4 regions of the Oceanobacillus iheyensis HTE831 genome follow, and region 2 is predicted to be linked to each of the others. Evidence: riboswitches for the same ligand, from Rfam matches in the RefSeq annotation. Region 2 holds a riboswitch; each other region holds the start of a gene.

Region 1 (4,907 bases), 150 kb from region 2:
TTATGTCACTGGCGACCAAGCACGAATTGATAAAGATGGATATTTCTGGTTTGAAGGTAGAAGTGACGATATCATCATTAGTTCCGGGTATACAATTGGTCCTTTTGAAGTAGAAGATGCCTTAGTTAAGCATTCCTTAGTAAAAGAATGTGCAGTTGTAGCAAGTCCAGATGATGAACGAGGAAATATTGTAAAAGCATTTATTATTTTACAGGATGATATCATCGGGAATGACGCGGTAGTAAAAGAATTACAAGAACATGTGAAACTTAGTGTAGCTCCATACAAATATCCGAGGAAAATAGAATTTGTATCCGAATTACCGAAAACCAATTCAGGTAAAATTCGAAGAGTGGAATTAAGACAGAAAGAAAAACAAAACGTGATGGATGATATAAAACGTTAATATACATTGAAACCACACCTGAATTTATGAAAATAAATTCGGGTTTTTTACTTGAATACATTTATAAAATATCATGTCATTAATATAGGTGTATTATGATGTATAGTATATGTAAAGGAGCGTGTAAAGAATGAGATTTATCGACACACATTGTGATGCACTTCTTAAATTACAGATGGCAAAAAGGGGCATTCAACAACCAAAAAAACTGTTGAATTTTGAAAATGATCTTGAGTTAAATACAAACTTAGAAAGGTTACAGCAAGGTGGTGTGCAAGTACAGTTCTTTGCTATTTTCATACATCCAGATGTACCAACAAATGAGCAATGGCAGCATGCTTTAGAGCAAATAGATTTGTTTTACTCAGAGATTATCGGGAAATTCCCACAAATAAAACATATTAAACAATGGGATGAATTAAATGATCTTGAAGAGAATCAAATTGGTGCAGTCCTTACATTAGAGGGAGCAGAAGCAATAGGTAATGACTTGGTGAAATTGAGACATTTGTATCGGCTAGGTGTTCTTTCTATTGGGTTAACGTGGAATCACGCTAACCTATGTGCCGACGGGGCAGAGGAACTACGAGGTGGTGGATTAACAAAATTAGGTAAGTCGGTTGTTGAAATGAATAATAACCATATGGTCTTTACGGATGTATCTCATTTAACTGTAGAAGGTTTTTGGGATGTAATGAAAAGTGCAAAATATCCTTTTGCTTCCCATTCGAATGTTCGCACGATTTGCGATCATCCAAGAAATTTATATGATGATCAGATTGAGGCGTTGATTAATCACAACGGACAAATACAGCTTGCACTATATCCTCCATTTCTTGTAAAAGATGCAGAGTCCGCTAGAGTATCTGATCTTTTCCATCATATCGATCATATATGTGCACTCGGTGGAGAGAAACACATTGGATTTGGTTCGGATTTTGATGGTATTTCTTATTTCATTGAAGGAATCGAGGATGCTTCTAAGTATGAATTCTTGCGAGAAGAATTACAAAAGCATTATTCTGAAGAATTAGTAAGAGGGTTTATATATCAAAACTTTAAGAATCATTTACCTCATGTATAAGAAATTATGTTTTTTCCAATACTAGCCATTAGATAAGAATAGAATGGCAGGTGCTATACATGATACGGTTGCTTATTTTAACACTTGTATTAATATTTAGTTTTAACCATATAGAGACTTTTGCTGAGCCGTTAGAAGGGGATACCCCTAAAAATACGATACATCAATGGAAAGAAATCGAAAATCATGTGGAAAAGATTCATGTAGACACACATGATATTGAATACCGTCGAAATTTTATTAAAGAAACAAGACCTTGTAAAATTTATCATCATATTCGAACGATTGTTTACTATTGTGAGATACATGGACATACAAAAGTAGAAACAATTTTAGAAAAGGTTGAACATAGTGAAGATCACTCGTAAATAAAAGAATAAAAAAGAGAGGAATTATTAATTAAATATTTTCTCTCTTTTTTTTATCAAAATTTGTAAGCAGCAGGATATTTAAGTTTGAAGTGATTTAATTTATTTATCTGAAATCAAAGAAAATTTATTGACATTTCTTACATATTGAATTATTATTCTACCAACAACTTTATATACGTTTTTCTTATCATGAGAGGCGGAGGGAAATGGCCCAACGAAACCTCGGCAACAGGTTCTTATTAGAATACTGTGCCAATTCCATCAAGCAAATTGCTTGAAAGATAAGAGTAGAATAATTTATTAGCTTTAAAACTCTATTCTTATTACGGAATAGAGTTTTTTGTTACATAGAATGGCTCTATAATATTTGTTGGGGTAAAAGAAAAATAAAAAACACGCAATCTCCTATTTTTGTTATCATTGTTTAAACCACTAAACCAAACAAAAAGGAGATGCGTGCAATTGAATTCTAACATAACATTACCTGGGTTGGAAGAAGGAAATATATTAGATACAGAAGTACGAGAAGGTATTTATTACATTAGGTGGGAGTTAGAGAGAACCTCTCATCGTTGTCCACAGTGTGGAGAGTGGACAAACAAGGTACATGATTATCGTACGCAGAAAGTCCGTCATCCTAGCATATTCGGAAGGCAAACGATTATTTTTTACCGAAAGAGAAGATATAAATGCGTTTTCTGCGGAAAGCGATTTTTTGAAAGAAACCCTTTAGTCAAACGTTATAAAAGACAATCCATTGAGTTTAATCAAGTATTGTCATTAGAGCTTGTTCATGGAAAAAGCTTTCGAGACGTGGCGACACGTTTTCATACATCGCCAACTACCATTATGCGTCGATTTGATGAGATTACTGCATCGAAGATGAAGGAAACACAAGCATTGCCTAAAGTGATAGCGATTGATGAGTATAAAGGGGATGCAGGGAACGAGAAGTATCAAACGGTTATAGCAGATCCGATTAATAGAAAACCTTTAGAGATTTTAAAAGATCGTAAAAAAGATACATTAGTGGATTATCTAAGGATGCATGGTGAGAAGGTAGAATTTGTAGTCATGGACATGAGTCCATCCTTTAAAGCAGCTGTTGATAAGGCATTAGGGCACCCCATTGTTATCGCCGATCGTTTTCATTTTACACGATATATATATTGGGCTTTAGAAAGAGTGAGAATTCGTGTACAGAGAGAGTTTCATGATTATGATCGGAAGAAGTGTAAACGTATGCGACATGTGTTTTATAAAAAGCAATCGAAGTTAACGAAAAAGCAACAATGGTATTTAGATCGCTATTTACACATGTCACCAGATTTAAAACGCGCCCATGAGTTAAAAGAAGCGTATAATGTCTGGTTTCAACTAGCCAAGGCCAACGGCCCTAATGCTTTAAAAAATACTAAAAAGTATCTCTATCAGTTTTATGAACTTGTGCAAAATGCAGGGCTGCCGGAATTCCTAAAAGCAAAAGAAACCTTTCATAATTGGCAAAAAGAAATTATGAATAGTTTTGCCTTTGATTTACATAATGGTTATATCGAAGGAATCAACAATCAAACAAAGGTTATAAAACGAAATGCATTTGGATTTAGGCGATTCGATCGCTTTCGAGCAAGAATACTATTACATCATCAATATAAAAAGAAAGTGGTTTAATATAAATAGGAGTGAGCTAATTGCTCACCCCAACATTTGACTTAGAACCCATAGAATGAAGGGGGAGAAAAAAGATTGACGAATAATTTTGACGGAACATTAAATTTTAATACGATTGCGCAACATGGAGGACAGGAGTTTGATGGAGAAACAAATGCTAGGGCAGTACCTATTTATCAAACGACATCCTATGGTTTTGAAAGTCCGGAACAAGCTGCGTCTCTTTTTCAAATGCAAGAAGCTGGCTACATTTATTCACGTAATGCAAATCCAACAAACCGTGTTCTTGAAAAGCGTATAGCTGAATTAGAGGGTGGTATTGATGCATTTGCAGTTTCTTCTGGACAATCCGCTATTACAATTGCTTTATTAACGCTTGCGAAAGTAGGCGATGAAATTGTGGCTACAAATGAGTTATATGGTGGTACTTATAATCTATTTTCGGAGACATTTAAACGCTTTGGTGTAACAGTTCGATTTGTTGAAGGTACAAACTTCTCAGAAATATCCGCTTCCATTAACGAGAATACCAAGGCAGTCTTTACAGAAACAATTGGAAATCCTGGGTTACAAATAGCTGATATTAAAGCATTAAGTTCTATCGCACATGAACATGGAATTCCTTTAGTCGTTGATTCTACCTTCACAACTCCATACTTACAGAAACCAATTTCATTTGGTGCCGATATTGTGATTCATTCGACCACTAAGTTTATTGGAGGGCATGGAACATCCATTGGCGGTATTATCGTTGATTCTGGAAAATTTAACTGGGATAATGGGAATTTCCCTGAATTTACAACACCTAAAAGTTCCTTAAACAATCAATCTTATGTCGAACTAAAAAATGACAATGCTTTTATTTCAAAAGCACGATTTGAATTAGGACATGATATTGGGACAGCATTATCACCATTTAATGGTTGGCTATTCATTCAAGGACTAGAATCACTACCACTACGTATGAAGCAACATGTATTAAATACAAAACAAATTGCAGCGTATTTAGCAGAACACGAACAGGTTACATGGGTGAACTACCCTGGATTATCAGAGAATCATCAGTATGAACTTGCAAAAACCTATTTACCTAAAGGAACTGGAGCGATCTTAACATTTGGTATAGAAGGAGGACATGAAGCGGCAAAATCGTTTATTCAATCGTTAAAGCTTTTATCACATGTTGCGAATATAGGCGATTCAAAGACGCTTGTCATTCATCCAGCAAGTACAACACATGCAAGGTTAAGCCCAGAGGAACAAAAAAGAACAGGTGTAACACCGGATCAGATTCGAATTTCAGTTGGATTAGAAGATGTCGAGGATATAAAATACGATATTCATCAAGCTCTTAAAAAAAGTAGAGGCTAGTTGT
Region 2 (4,907 bases):
TCCACTCCTTTTTTCGAACAATTCTAGATGATAGGCTTCCGCGTCAACGGAAATCTATCATCTGTTTCCGTTCAAGGACATTCCTTAAAATATTACGTGTGAACAATTCCTAGTTGCTTCGCTATATGATTTTCTGCCAATCGTTTTTTCCCTTTACCGAATAAATTTTCACGTAACGTAGTTCCTTCATACTCCGTTCGATAGATTCCCCGTTCTTGTAATATAGGTACTACGTGATCAACAAAATCTCCGAAGGTATCAGGAGAAGTTGCTAATGCGACATTAAAACCGTCTATATCAGCTTCAACAGCCCACTTTTGTATTTGATCAGCAATCTGTTCTGGAGTACCGACAAACTTCGGGCAACCATTTCCAAGACCATGATTTTTTATTGCTTCACGTAACGTCCATTTTCGATGCGGGTCTTTCGTATATAAATCTAGATTTCCTTGCACTGCTTCTGTTTCAATATCTTCAATATATTGATCTGGATCATACTCTGAAAAATCAATTCCTGTATGTCCTGATAGTAAAGAAGCTGTGCCTTCATAACTGATATGATTCACGAAGTCTTCATACTTCGCAATCGCCTCTGCTTCTGTTGAGCCAACAATCGGTAACATCATCGGGAATATTTTGACGTCATCTGCATTTCTTCCATTTGCTTGAGCACGCTTTCGAATGTCGGCAGAATAATTCTTCAACGATTCAATTGATGTCTGCTTTGTGAAAACGGCCTCTGCATGTTTTGCCGCAAAATCTCTTCCCTTTGGAGATGCTCCAGCTTGGAATAATACTGGCGTTCGTTGTGGTGAAGGCTCAACTAAGTGTGGTCCAGGCAAATTAAAAAACTCACCGCTATGATTAATTAAATGAACTTTCTCTGGGTCAGCAAAAGAGTCATTGGAACGGTCATAGGTCACCGAATCCTCTTCCCAGCTGTGTTCCCAAAGCTTGTAGACCACATCCAAAAATTCATCTGCTCGATTATAACGTAATTCTTTCGGCAACCTTTCCGTTAAACCCATATTGACTGCTTCACTTTCCAAATAGGAAGTTACGACATTCCACCCAACTCTGCCTCCGGTTAAATGATCTAAAGTGGAGAGCTGACGTGACAATACATACGGTTGAGCATAAGTGGTAGATATGGTTGGTGCAAAACCGAGATGCTCGGTAACTGCAGCCATCGCTGTAATCGGAAGTAAAGGATCGTGTGCAGGTAGTTGTACGGCACCTCTTGTCGCTGCATCATGATTTTTCCCATATACACTGTACGTACCTAACACATCGGCAATAAATAACGCGTCAAATTTCCCGCGTTCAAGTATTTGTGCAATTTCCGTCCAGTAATTTAAACGATTATGATTTATTCCGCGATCTTTTTCATGTTTCCATAGTCCCGTTGAATGAGGGGATGGTGAATTTTGTACGAATCCATTAAAATGAATTTGCTTTGGCATACACTCAGCTCCTTGTATATGAATAAGATAATTACACTAAAATTGAGGTTAAGTCTACAAAACTATTCATCATCGTAAGCATTTAACGCATTGACACTATGTGCTAAAGCAGAACCTGCTTTAAGAGCAACTGCTACAAAAATTGCCTCGGATAGCTCATCTTTACTCGCACCAGCTTTTTTGGCATTTTTCGTATGCAAATCAATGCAATACGCACATCCTGTTGTATGTGCAGAGGCTACAGCTATCAGCTCTTTTTCTTTTACTGTAAGTTTACCTTCTTCCAAAGTTGCTCCATCAAATGTCAAGAAAGCTTTAAAAGCATCTTCGCTTGTTTCACTTAGTTCCTGTAGTCGTTTAAAGTAAGAAGCTTTATACAACTCATCATCACCATTTTCGTCATATGCATTTAATCCATTTACTCCATGCGCTAATGAGGAACCTGCTTTTAATGCAGTAGCAACAAATATCGCTTCAGTTACTTCCTCTTTATCCGCGCCTTGCTTTTTCACATTTCCAACATGGAGTTCAATACAATATGGACAACCTGTAATATGGGCAACCGCCACTGCAATTAATTCTTTTTGCTTCACCGAAAGCTTCCCTTCTTCAAGTGCTTTGTTATTAAAAGCAAAGAACGAATGAAATACTTCTGGTGCAAATTCCTTTAACTCTTGAATACGACTGAAATACGATTTTTTATAAAGACTCTCTGTTTTTATAGTTGGCATAATACACGCTCTCCTCTTCATTTTAGATTTTTATAAACTACGATCACTTGACAGTTTCGATCCCCCTACTTTAGTTACCTGATTGGTTTACTCATATTTGAAGTCAAACTGTTCCACTTATTTTTCCAAACCCTCACTGACAACAAAGAAAAAACTCTTCCGATGAGAAAGAGTTTTATTTAAAAGGTATAAACACTTTTCTCATCTATCAAGCCTACGCTTGCTGGAATGAGCACCATGTTACTTCATTGTAACTGGTTGCTGCGGGATCAATGGACCAGATTCCTCCCCCGACTCTTGATAAGGAAAAATAATATGAAGTTGTATAAGATTTGTATATTAGCATAACGAACCCTCAATTAACTGTCAATAGTTAATTTTTTAATAATTCAATGTAATGAAAAATTGAATCTATTGGACTATACATCCGAATTTTATGTTTATAAGGACTCACAATTTTAGTCATTAACAGTCGTAAAGGGTGAATTACATACTCCCTCAACCAGATGCACACGACGGTATTCATTAACATTACTTGGCTTGAATAGTCGTTTTCCCATTCTTAAAGTTATTATTTTTCTAAAATACAAACATTCGTTCTGAAAAATGGAGCGGAATGGTTTACATTATGGTAGATTTATGAGAACATATATTTGGCAAGAAAGGAAAGGTGAACCTATCTATGTAATAAAACTTGTTGGAGGAAATGTAGAATCCGTTATCTCCAAAAATGAGAGTACGTTACAATTCACATCCTACGAAGAAGCAGAAGCATACAAAGAGGAGTTATTGAAAGAAAATTTCCTTTCAAATAGATTCGATATAATTATAGATAAAGAGGACCTCACTTAAATGTGAGGTTTTTTGCTTTTTTCAAAGAAGGTTCATTTACATACACTTTTTGCTTAGTCCCCATGAAGATTTTTTCAAACCATAGAAAGCCTCCTGTCACTACCTGAATAGTTTCCTCACAAATTGTAGTTTAGATCCTATACTTTTCGGCTAAATAGAAGAACATACTAGAATCAGCAAGATGAAAAGGGTGAAGAAATGACAACATGTTCAACTAGTAGAAGTATTGGATTAATTTCAGCTCCTGGCTATCCAAACCATATTGCAGCAAAATTAAAAGAAGAACTCCCAAATCTACTAGAATTCTATGTAGACGATGATTGTGAATGGGAGGTTCAATATATAGAAGACCCACTTACAGGAACCGGTGAATCAAATGATATTCTAAATGCCACTAAGGCTACAAAGAACAATAATCATTGGGACTTTGGCGTTTGTCTTACGGATTTACCTTTATTCAAAGATAAGCGGCTAATTATTGCAGAAGCAAATCAAGAGGAAAATATAGCGTTGGTCAGTATGCCAAGTCTAGGTTCCACAATGATGATTAAAAGGTTGCGAGAATCTATATTACAATTAGTCAATGAAATGTATTATGGCAGCTCTGATGTGGACAGAGAAAAGGCCGAACTCCACCTTCAGTCTATGAATGAAGAGCATAAAGAATTGAAAAACAAGAGTTCCACACGTTTAATTGGAAAGCGTTTATTAGAACGAATTTCCCCTATTGAACGAGAAACACCTGATAAACATGAGAATCAAGGTGAATGCGATGTCGATGTTCGTTTTACTGTTCCTCGTAAATGGAGTATTGCTATACGAATCATTACTGGAATGGTTCGAGCAAATCGACCTTGGTCACTTTTCCCTACGTTTATGAAAGTAATTATGATTGCATTTACTACTGGTGCATATGCTCTTGTTTTTCCGACACTATGGCAGTTAAGTGATTTTTATTCATTGCCACGCATGCTTATATTAATGTTTATTGCTATCACTTCTATGGTAGGTTGGATTATATTAGCCCACAAACTATGGGAACGGCCTCAAGATGGTAAAGATGACTACGTACGAAAACTATATAATGCTACCACCGTCTTAACCTTGCTAGCAACTGTATGTCTTTATTATCTCATTTTATATATTCTATTTACTTTTGCTGTTAATATATTTATCCCAATAGAATTACTTGAAGCTCAAATAAATGAAGAAGTTAACTTTACTAGTTATCTATACATTGCTTGGTTAGCTACAAGTATAGCAACGATTATTGGTGCCCTTGGTTCTGCTTTGGAAGATGAAGATGTAGTTCTATCTTCAACGTATGGTTATCGCCAACGGCAGAGACATAAACAGGTTAAAGAACAACGAGAACAAGAAAAAGCAGAGGAAGACCAAAAAAATGTATCGAGTGACTGATAAATACAAAGAATGTACTACCTTTCGTTACTTCCAATGAAGGATTTTATACGTAAAGAAAATATACCGGATGCTTTTTCCTTTAGAGAAGCAACCGGTTTTTCATTTTAATCTATTTTTTTCGCTTCAGTATTACAGTTTTATTCAATCTGTTCGCTAAATCTCTAGATGCTTCCTGTATATAGCCATGGACAGTGTTAAATACATCATTAGAAACAACCGAAAGTCCTTCCGCCATATTAGTTATTAAATCTTCCTTATCTTCTTCTGACAATGATTCATAAAAAAGTCCGGGTTGTGTAAAATCATCTTGTTTTTCAATATCTGACCGCTGTAGCTCCCCTTCAACAAATCGACCATCACCGCTTGTCACTAAGTCACCTGGCCACCAATTAGATTGATTATTTACTGGAACATTACGAAAATCAGGACCAATACGATA
Region 3 (4,907 bases), 1.5 Mb from region 2:
TGAGAATCCAACTTGTAATACCAACTTTTTTAGAAATTTTCATTTCAATTACTCCTTCTATATTAATCCCGCTTAACAGTGCTGTAATATCCAAACTTAAAGTTTCCCTATCTAGGAATATTTCTATAGTATTATTTCTATATTTATATCCTTTATTCCTTTTAATATTTTCATATAAAAAAAGAGAACCCAATAAATATCGGATTCTCTACTTATAAACATATTAGTGCGCAATCATCTCATGAACGATATCTTCTTCACTCATTTCAGATGGATAGTATGTTGGCCAGTGTTCCACTTCTTCTAACAAGGCTTGTCTGTCATCTCCCCAATAAAGATGGTAATGTCCAGAGTCTGTTGGGAATATCGAATGATCACTAAATTGAATGTAAGTTGGTAAGCCTTCCGTCTCTTCCTCTAGCTTAAATATAAATCTTACTCCACGATTTCCTGCTTCATAATTGAGGATTTCATAACCATCATATTGGTACTCACCAGTTTTTTCTTCCTCTTCTTCAAAGAAAGTAACTTCATTACCATCAATCACAATTCTATGAACGTCTGTTACATAACCAGTTTCATAATACGCTTTGTATTCTTCTGCTGTCATGTCATCACTTTCTTCAGCTTTGTGTGCATAAACTTCATCAAGTGTACCGTTTTGATGTAAAGGGTATACAGATTGCCAATCGCCTTCCCAGTCTCCTAAAGTACGATCTTCCACTTGTTCATCTTCAAAATAACCATCATAAATTTGTTGAGATTCTTCATCATGAGCATGACTATGTCCATGTCCGTGATCATCAATTACCACTTCTATAACTTCTGATTGAGCATATGGTTCGTGATCATCATTAAACATTACTGCTATAATTTGTTGGCCGTTCGTTTCCGCATCGCCAAAAAATTTATTATCATCTAATTCAGGTACTGCTTCCCACTCATCATCAGATGAATTTCTTGTGTACCAATGCCAATGATCAAATTCACTATCTTCTTCTAGCTCTGCAGTTAATTTAATTAAATCACCCGTATGATAATGATCAGATACTCCTTCAACTTTTATATTTTCTGGTGCATCTCCAATCTCTACCTCATGACTATGATTATGTTCTTCTTCAGCATTTGCACCGTCTTCAGAAGAATTGTCGCCTGCTGATTGGCAGCCCGTTATAAATAGTAAACTTAGTAATAATACGCTAAGTCCCTTTCCCCATATTTTCTTCATACACATTCTCTCCTTTATGTAATCGTAATGATTACGATTCGTAATGGTTACGATTTAAATTATACATAGCAGTTATATAACCGTCAAGATAATTTTTGAATAAATAATATCGTATACGGTCTATGGGTTTAGTTCAGATTAAAATCTCTTCTACTAAATTAGTAGAGTTCTGATAAATTGTTTCGTGTAAGATATTCTTAAGAATATAGTGATATTGATGGGTATAAGATGTTGTTGATATGTATTCAGGAGTTTATTCCAAATAAAATTAATTTTAAGTAGTTGCTTTTGTCTGTGGTATTCTAGAAGAAACTTCTAGAATGCAATACTAGTTTACTTAAACTTAAGGGGTGCTAAAATAATGATCAAAAGCGTTTTACTACTCTTATTGTGTACTGTTCTATTAGGCTGTAGTTCATTAGAAGACCAGACAAATACTACTGAATTAAAAGGGATTATAGCAGATATAACAAAATCAAAATTACTTATAATTCCTGATATTAAACCTAATGAAATAAAAAACATAGAAAAATCCGAGCTTATAATGCTAGCTTCTGATAATGATGGAATTTATTTTCACTTGCCTTATAATAAATTGCAGCAGTTTCAATTATACGAAACTGTTATCGTAAAATATGATGTAGATGGCAATGTAGAAGAATCGGACCCGCCTATCTATGAAGCAATAGATATTTCTCATAATCCTAAATAAGATGTATATGTTGCTTCATTAAACTCTCCACAAGCTGTCCATAATATTGTCCATAAAAAAAGACCTCGCAGTTGCGAGGACCAGATTTATGTTTATATTATAGTTAAAAATTTCTCCAATGAATGGATCCTTTTCCACCATGAGGATGGTCATCATATTGTAATTTAAAGTATTCGTATTCCAACTCTGCTGTTGTCAGTTCATATAGATGTTTGTTCCCTTTTTTAAAATGATTAGATGCAATTAATTTCTCAATTAGATCATTTCTTCTTTGTTCCGTTTCATCTTCATTCCGTATGCTCATATATAAATCCATCCCTTCTATTAAAAAACATGATAAAGATAAGAAGAGAGAACTTGGATATTACGATAACCTCAACTTATCTTTCAAGCTATTGCTTGCAGGATTTAGCACAGACAGATGCGTTCTGTTGCTGAGGTTTCAGCGGGCCAGTCCCTCCACCTCTCTTGATAAGTATTTTCATATAATACATTATAACCACATTAATCCGATTTGTCTACTATGATTTAATTGCGCATTCTTGCAACTTGTATAATAATTTGTCTACATTCAATTTTCTATGAAAGGTGATATCTACCTCTAATCCAGTTTACGGCTTCCGTAAGATTCTCAGCTACAAAATCAATTTCAATTCCTTTTAGCTTTTCAAAATGTTCATGAAGCGTTGACATTCCTGCTCCTGTTTTTACTAATATCCTTACTGAATTTGTCTTTGAAGCTGCAACCATATCACTCCATCTATCGCCTATTACAACACCGTGGTTTAAGTTCAACTGATATTTATAAGCAGCATCCTTTAACATGCCTGGATGAGGTTTTCGGCAATTACATCCTTCTTTATAGTGATGCGGACAAAGAAATACATCATCAAAACCGAATCCCATTAACTCATTATAGAAATCTTCTTTGTTCACCTCTCCAAATGAAATACCTGGTTGATTCGTAAATGAAAACACTTGAACAAATTTTTTGAGGTAATCTATATCCATTTTTGAATTTGCATAAAGCTTAAAATCACCGGGATAATGTACCTTATCATCTCCACCAATGGTTCCGTCTCTATCTAAAAACACTGCTTGAATATCCATCTTCATCATGTCTCCTTCATCTTAAATAAAATAACCGATTGATAGTCGTTAGAATTAATGCTACGATTCCTAATATAAGCTTTCCAGATTTAATATTACCATTACTAGCTTTACCTTTTATTACATAGACGTAGACTTATTGGGTATAGAGGCAAAGTTTAATTAAAATATTTTACATTGTTTAAGGAGTACCTAATGAAATTCACTTTGGAAATCATACGTATAATCATAATTTTTGGGCTGTTAGGATTTATTTTCAGTAAAGCGGTTATGTTTATTTATTCATCCATCGGCATCCAGTTAGATAATCATTATGGAGGAATAATTGCTGGTATTAGTATAATTATTTCTATCTTTGTATTATATCGGAACAAATTACAATTCTCTGGATTTTATAAAAGTGATAAAAATGTAAAATTATCAAAGCCAGTTAGTATTTTTCTATTTTCAATTTCTATTATTATGTTAATCATTGCACCATACTTACCATAAGTCTTCATACGTATTTTCAAACCTTTAGTTACTTATATACTCAAATCCTTTAAAACTCTGAATAAATAATCAATAATTATTAACTTTCTCCTTTTGCTTAATTTATGTATAATTAACTTTTGATATATTAGCTAACGAAGATTAATCATAAGGGAGAAACACCATGCAACGTATTTCAAATTCGACAAAACAGCGTTATTATACATTTCTATTAATTTTAGCAATTCTTTTTATAGCTTCTACACTACGTTCCCCTATCACCTCCGTTGGTCCATTAATTCCAATATTTCGAAATGAATTAGAAGTAACAAATGCCATGATCGGTTTAATTAACACATTACCACTTATAGCATTTGGAATTTTTTCTTCATTTGTTCCTACTTTATCTAGAAAACTTGGAATGGAGATTACGTTATTAATGGCAATGGTGGTTCTATCCATCGGTATATACATTCGATCCATTGGTGATATATCCATGTTATTATTCGGTACACTGTTATTGGGAATAGCGATATCTGTGGGAAATGTACTAATGCCAGGATTAATAAAATCAAGCTTCCCATATCGTATTGGACTCATGACTGGTATTTATTCTGTTTCCATGAATTTATTTGCGGCGCTAGCTTCAGGGATTTCCGTACCAATAACTACGATACCTTCCCTAGATTGGCGAAATGCAATGCAATTATGGAGCATTATTTCTATAATTGCGGTAGTTGTATTAGTTCTTCGCTTACCAGTAATACGATCCTCTCGCAAAAAAGTATTTGTAGAGATGAAGAGTCAGCCTCCTACTGCATTATTCAAATCTAAAATAGCATGGGCTGTCACATTCTTTATGGGTTTTCAATCATTTATTCCTTATAGTCTTTTTACATGGTTGCCTGACATTTTATTAGCAAAAGGATTTTCTGAAAGTGATGCTGGTTGGTTAATAGCAATTTTACAGATGGGAATTATACCAACAACCTTTGTCGCACCTATTCTTGCAGCAAAAATGAATAATCAAAGAGTGATCGGTTGTACCGCTGGACTCCTATTTTTTAGTGGTCTACTCGGGATAACTCTGACTTCATCTAATCTTCTTATCGCATTCTTAATCTTAACTGGAATTGGAGCTGGGACAGCATTCAGTTTAGCCATGATGTTTTTCGTGCTTCGTACCGAGACAGTGGAGCAATCGTCACAGTTATCTAGCATGGCACAATCGATCGGTTATATGGTTGCTGCGATCGGACCATTACTTATGGGATCAATTTCTGAATGGACCAATGGTTGGACTATTCCTTTAGTAATGTTAATGAGTGTAGCTTTATGTATTGCTATACTCGGAACCATCGCGGGGAAAAATGAAAAAATAAAATT
Region 4 (4,907 bases), 440 kb from region 2:
ACGATGTCTTCACCGCTTTCCTTTACATATTGCCCTAAAAAAGCAATGTGTTGGAAGGCATTGATATCAATATCTCCTTGAGCTAAAGCGTTGTTTGGTAATGTATAATCGGCAAACTCGATAAGTTCAATGTTAATTCCTTCTTCAGCTGCTTTTTCTTTTAGAAGGGGCCATTGAACGCCATCGGCACCATTCACTCCAATTTTTACAGTCACTTCTTCGTCTCCAGCTTTGGCGTTATCACTTCCGCATGCTGCTAAAAATAATGTAAAACTTAATAATGCTAGTAAAATAAATGATTTTTCCATGTGAAATTCCTCCTAATATAGTTGTGATTTAACGACGCATAATCTTTTTGGAAATAGTATTACCGAGCCATTGAGCTAGTTGAACCATAACAATAAGTATGATTACGGTGACGAGCATAACGCTACCGTCGAATCGCTGATAACCATATGTCATTGCGATATGTCCAAGACCACCGCCGCCAACTGTACCAGCTACTGCAGAGAAATCGATTAACGAAATAGATACAAATGTAAGTCCTAGAATTAATGGTCCTAGCGCTTCTGGAATTAGTACCGTAAAGATGATCTTCATTGGACTGGCTCCCATTGCTTTAGCAGCTTCAATAACTCCAGGATCAATGCCTACGAGATTATTTTCTACTACCCTTGCAATGGTAAAACTAGCAACAATAGTCATCGGGAAGATGGCAGCAGCAGTTCCTATTGTCGTACCAATGACGAGCCTAGTAGCTTGTGAGATCGCGACTAGAAAAATGATAAATGGGATAGGACGAATAATATTAATAATAAAGTTCAGTAGATTAAAGATAATCTTGTTTTCTAGTATGTTGTTTTCACGGGTCACAAATAGCAATAGTCCCATGCAAATACCTAAAATAGAACCAAAAAATAATGTCGCTGCGACCATGAGTAAGGTTTCTCCTGTTGCCTCTACAATTCGTGGCCAGAACGTACTCCAATCAACCCCCATGTGAATACACCTCCTCTATATCAACAATCAATTCTAATTCTTGAATAACGTGTTGAATTTGCTGTTCATCTCCTCCAAAAGAGACTATGAGATTTCCAAATAATTTTTCCTGTAGTTCACGAACGGATCCATAGACAATATTAAAGTCAATGTTATGCTTACGAGTTGTACTTGATAAGATGGGGTCAGTGGCTCTTTCTCCTTTGAATAAAACACGATAAAGATTACCCCCACCAGCTTCTGTCCACTCTTTTAATACCTTTTCAGATGGGAGTTCTTGTTGTACCGAACGAATAAATCGTTTTGTTGTTTCGTGAGAAGGTTTTGTAAAAGTATCAAATACATTTCCATTCTCAATGACTTTCCCATCTTCCATCACAGCAACTTTGTCACATATGGACTGAATAACTCCCATTTCATGTGTAATAAGAAGGATGGTAATACCCAAATCTCGATTTACTTTTTTTAATAATTTTAAAATATCCGATGTTGTATTTGGATCTAGAGCAGAAGTGGCTTCATCACAAATTAATATATCAGGGGATGTGGCCAATGCTCTTGCAATCCCGACACGCTGTTTTTGTCCGCCGGATAATTGGTCTGGATAATCTTTTGCTTTATCGGATAATCCAACAAATTGTAGCAGTTCACTAACTCTTTTGGTTACGACGCTTTTTGATGTACCAGCAAGTTTGAGAGGATATGCAATATTTCCTGCGACTGTTCGTGATTGGAATAAATTGAAATTCTGAAAAATCATTCCTATATTTCTTCTGCGCTCCCGTAATTGCTTGGCGGATAATTTCCCTACATCTGTTCCCTGGATATGTACCGATCCTTCGGTAGGGCGCTCAAGCATATTTACTAATCGAAGCAAGGTACTTTTTCCTGCACCGCTGAACCCAATAATTCCATAAATATCTCCTTTTTCGATCGTTAGAGATACTTCTTTAACAGCTTCTACTTTTCTTTTTCCTAGTGTGAATGTCTTTGTTACATTCTGAAATTCAATCATGTCTCAACCCCCAAGCGAAATAAAAAATCCCTCTTTTCTTGAAAGACAAGAAAAGAGGGATTCGTACCATATGTATATATGTAGAAGCCATCGTTTCTCATCTTTCAAATGCTCGTTTGCATTTGCAGGAATTGGCACAGTATTCTTTAATATAAAGAATCCGCTGCCGAGATGTCATAGGGCCTGATCCCTCAATCTCTCTAGATAAGAAAAAACGTAAAATATTTAGTTGTTATATTGAAAGTAATTCTAGAGGATAAAATAAATTAAGTCAATATGGTTTTAAAAATAAAATAATTCTGATAAATAGTCCGAGTGTAATTAATGAAGAAAATTGCTCTATTCATCTTCACTACGAAGTCTTGCATAAATACCATTTGTCCGGTTCAAATCAAGCTTAAGTCCAGCATATGGATTAGCGTGTAAATTTTCTTTAATCCATTCACGCAGAGCAGAAATAATATGTTTTGTTACAATTTCTTGCTTGCCGAATACAGTGGTTATTTCTGCAGAGAAACCGGAATAATCATCATAAAAAAGTTCAACTTCTACTTCAGCTGGCTCAATTTCACGTTGGCGAGCAATATATATACATACGGCAAGAATAATGTCTTCTTCAGGAATGATTAGCTTCGTCACTTCCAAAGCTCCTCTTCATTTTGATGTTGATTGTGTCGTAATAATTCCTCTGCAAACTTCTTCATCACCTAAGCTCCCTTTTCTATGAAGTCGGTCACTTTATTTTACTATAATTATGTCAAATTTATGAAGTGAAATGATTTATTAGCAATAGGAAATATTTTCTAATTCGTAAATAAAATCCACTAACCTACTCTAGTACAGCACTTTCCATGATAGAGAAAGTAGCTTGGTTACAGTTAATTCCTGCCATACGACCATAGGGGAGTGTTGCTTTTGGTTCACTATGTCCGAAACTTACATTATAAAGAACAGGTAATTTCGATAGACCATTTTCTTTTAATACAGCTGTAATCACTTGTTTATACTCTTCGTAATAGGTTTCTCTATGCGGTTTAGCAAAAATAATCCCATTCGCGTTTTGAAGTATGCCTTGTGTAGCATAATTTTGTAACCATCGAGCGAGAAGGTCTGGCTTTGGTTCTTCTTCAGAAGTTTCGAAGAATAATATCGAATTTTTCCAATGATTGATTTCCGGCCAAAGACTCGTGCCTTTAATACTTTCCATGGAGTCAATACATCCTCCAATTAAGCGTCCTTGAACAATACCCTCTCCTTGTAAAATTTCATACGTTTTATTTGGATAAGTTGTTCTTTTCGTGTCTTTATTTTTAACATCCCACTCTAGGTAGTCACTAGTCCATTGCTCTGGTGGTTCGATATCTCCAATTATTTCGTTCGAGAATAAAGTGTTGTGAATATGCTTGATAGTATATGGATCCATTTCAACATTTTCAGCGAAATCCGTCATGACAGCAGGTCCATAAAAGGAAGATACCCCGGCTTTATAGCAGAAAAAATGAGAAATAGTCGTATCCGAATATCCTAAGAATATTTTAGGGTTTTTTTGAATGATATCGAAATCAATATAAGGTAATAGACGAATACTATCTTCACCACCTATGTTCGAGATAATAGCTTTTATTTCTGGATCTTCAAAAGCTTCCATTAGATCTTTTGCACGTGCTTCTGGGTGTTCATGCAGATATGCTTCTCCTTTTAAACTATTAGGAGTAGGGACTACCTGTAAACCGAACACTTCTTCTAAGCGCTTAACCCCTTGATCATAGCGCCATTGTAACTGCTCTTCACCAGCACCGCCCCATGAAAGGGAAATGGTTGCAACTTTATCTCCTGCTTGTAATTTTGGTGGTTTGATAAGCATATGGATACAACTCCTTCTTATTTTTGGGATGCCTGCTTGTATTATCGTAATATATCATTAAAATAGAGTTTTTCTGTCACTTTCTACTAACATATCGTATTCATATTTGTTTTACAAAGAAAGACGACAAATTTTTTTAGATTGTTATAGAAACTAAATTAACCATTCGAAATATCAGCTTGTTTTTTTAAAATAACGCAGCTTGAGCGCGATCGAAAAGTTTAAATCGTGATGGATTAATCTATTTAAATGATACGATGATTGATGGAGAGAATGGACGGTTATGAAATGAATGGTAATTTTTGGATGTAATTGAATTTGCCTATCTATTAGAGAAGTACGGATTAAATACATTATATAAAGGTGAATTTTTTAAAAAGTAAGAAAGTAGGATGGACAACGATACATAAAGTGATAAAATATTAATAAAGACATGGGATAGTGTGGGTGAGCAGATGAAGATATGGTGGAGAAAGATAGCAGTAGTTCTTATTACAATATTAACATTAGGTATGTACTCTCCGACAACCTTGCTGGAAGTAGATGCTCAAAAGGAAAATGGTAGTGTATCATCCTCTTCAAACGCAGATCAGGAAACAGTAGCCAGGACGATAGAAATACAAGATGATATTGCTACAACCGAAGAGGATCTAGACACAGCATTAAATCGGCTGATGTCTCAAGCTCAAGAACAATCAATGATTAAGTTTGGAACAAAGATTGCTACAAAAGTAGAAGATGAATTTAACCAAGAAATTCTTCCAAAAATAGAAGAGGTATTACATACATTATTAGAAGAAACAGAAACGGCGTATGCATTCCTTTCTATTACCGAGGATCCTTCATCCGGTTACGGTGAGCGGATATTTAATGTTTATGATGAAAAGACAAAACAACATGTAGCTAAATTTCATGTTCGTCGAGATAATCGACCGTTAGAAGGACATTATTTTAATTTTCACTATCACTTAAGCACGGACAAATTCAAAGTACATCATGATATTGGAGATATCTACTGGGATAAAAATA

What was found. A riboswitch is a leader RNA that binds a small molecule or an ion and turns the genes downstream of it on or off. The one in region 2 is predicted to bind S-adenosylmethionine.
Region 1: it holds a riboswitch for S-adenosylmethionine, as region 2 does, so the genes downstream of both, OB_RS13515 (ISL3 family transposase) here and OB_RS14195 (carboxymuconolactone decarboxylase family protein) in region 2, are expected to answer to the same signal.
Region 3: it holds a riboswitch for S-adenosylmethionine, as region 2 does, so the genes downstream of both, OB_RS06695 (Fur-regulated basic protein FbpA) here and OB_RS14195 (carboxymuconolactone decarboxylase family protein) in region 2, are expected to answer to the same signal.
Region 4: it holds a riboswitch for S-adenosylmethionine, as region 2 does, so the genes downstream of both, OB_RS16125 (methionine ABC transporter ATP-binding protein) here and OB_RS14195 (carboxymuconolactone decarboxylase family protein) in region 2, are expected to answer to the same signal.

Annotation. Positions count from the first base shown of each region.
Region 1 is NC_004193.1:2,705,781-2,710,687, reverse strand. Features, by position in the region: gene mbcS (acyl-CoA synthetase MbcS) at 1-406, shown strand, start outside; gene OB_RS13525 (dipeptidase) at 537-1,490, shown strand; gene OB_RS13520 (hypothetical protein) at 1,550-1,858, shown strand; SAM riboswitch class I at 2,043-2,149, shown strand; gene OB_RS13515 (ISL3 family transposase) at 2,318-3,532, shown strand; gene OB_RS13510 (O-acetylhomoserine aminocarboxypropyltransferase/cysteine synthase family protein) at 3,608-4,903, shown strand.
Region 2 is NC_004193.1:2,854,365-2,859,271, forward strand. Features, by position in the region: gene OB_RS14190 (LLM class flavin-dependent oxidoreductase) at 93-1,463, opposite strand; gene OB_RS14195 (carboxymuconolactone decarboxylase family protein) at 1,526-2,194, opposite strand; SAM riboswitch class I at 2,393-2,501, opposite strand; gene OB_RS14200 (hypothetical protein) at 2,834-3,046, shown strand; gene OB_RS14205 (hypothetical protein) at 3,245-4,465, shown strand; gene OB_RS14210 (catalase) at 4,578-4,907, opposite strand, start outside.
Region 3 is NC_004193.1:1,316,552-1,321,458, reverse strand. Features, by position in the region: gene OB_RS06710 (DUF998 domain-containing protein) at 1-43, opposite strand, end outside; gene OB_RS06705 (ZinT family metal-binding protein) at 224-1,228, opposite strand; gene OB_RS06700 (DUF3221 domain-containing protein) at 1,590-1,940, shown strand; gene OB_RS06695 (Fur-regulated basic protein FbpA) at 2,044-2,244, opposite strand; SAM riboswitch class I at 2,318-2,418, opposite strand; gene OB_RS06690 (HAD-IIIA family hydrolase) at 2,520-3,056, opposite strand; gene OB_RS06685 (hypothetical protein) at 3,246-3,542, shown strand; gene OB_RS06680 (CynX/NimT family MFS transporter) at 3,706-4,907, shown strand, end outside.
Region 4 is NC_004193.1:3,291,790-3,296,696, reverse strand. Features, by position in the region: gene OB_RS16135 (MetQ/NlpA family ABC transporter substrate-binding protein) at 1-308, opposite strand, end outside; gene OB_RS16130 (methionine ABC transporter permease) at 337-999, opposite strand; gene OB_RS16125 (methionine ABC transporter ATP-binding protein) at 989-2,014, opposite strand; SAM riboswitch class I at 2,109-2,225, opposite strand; gene OB_RS16120 (YxcD family protein) at 2,354-2,653, opposite strand; gene OB_RS16115 (S66 family peptidase) at 2,844-3,878, opposite strand; gene OB_RS16110 (YpjP family protein) at 4,334-4,907, shown strand, end outside.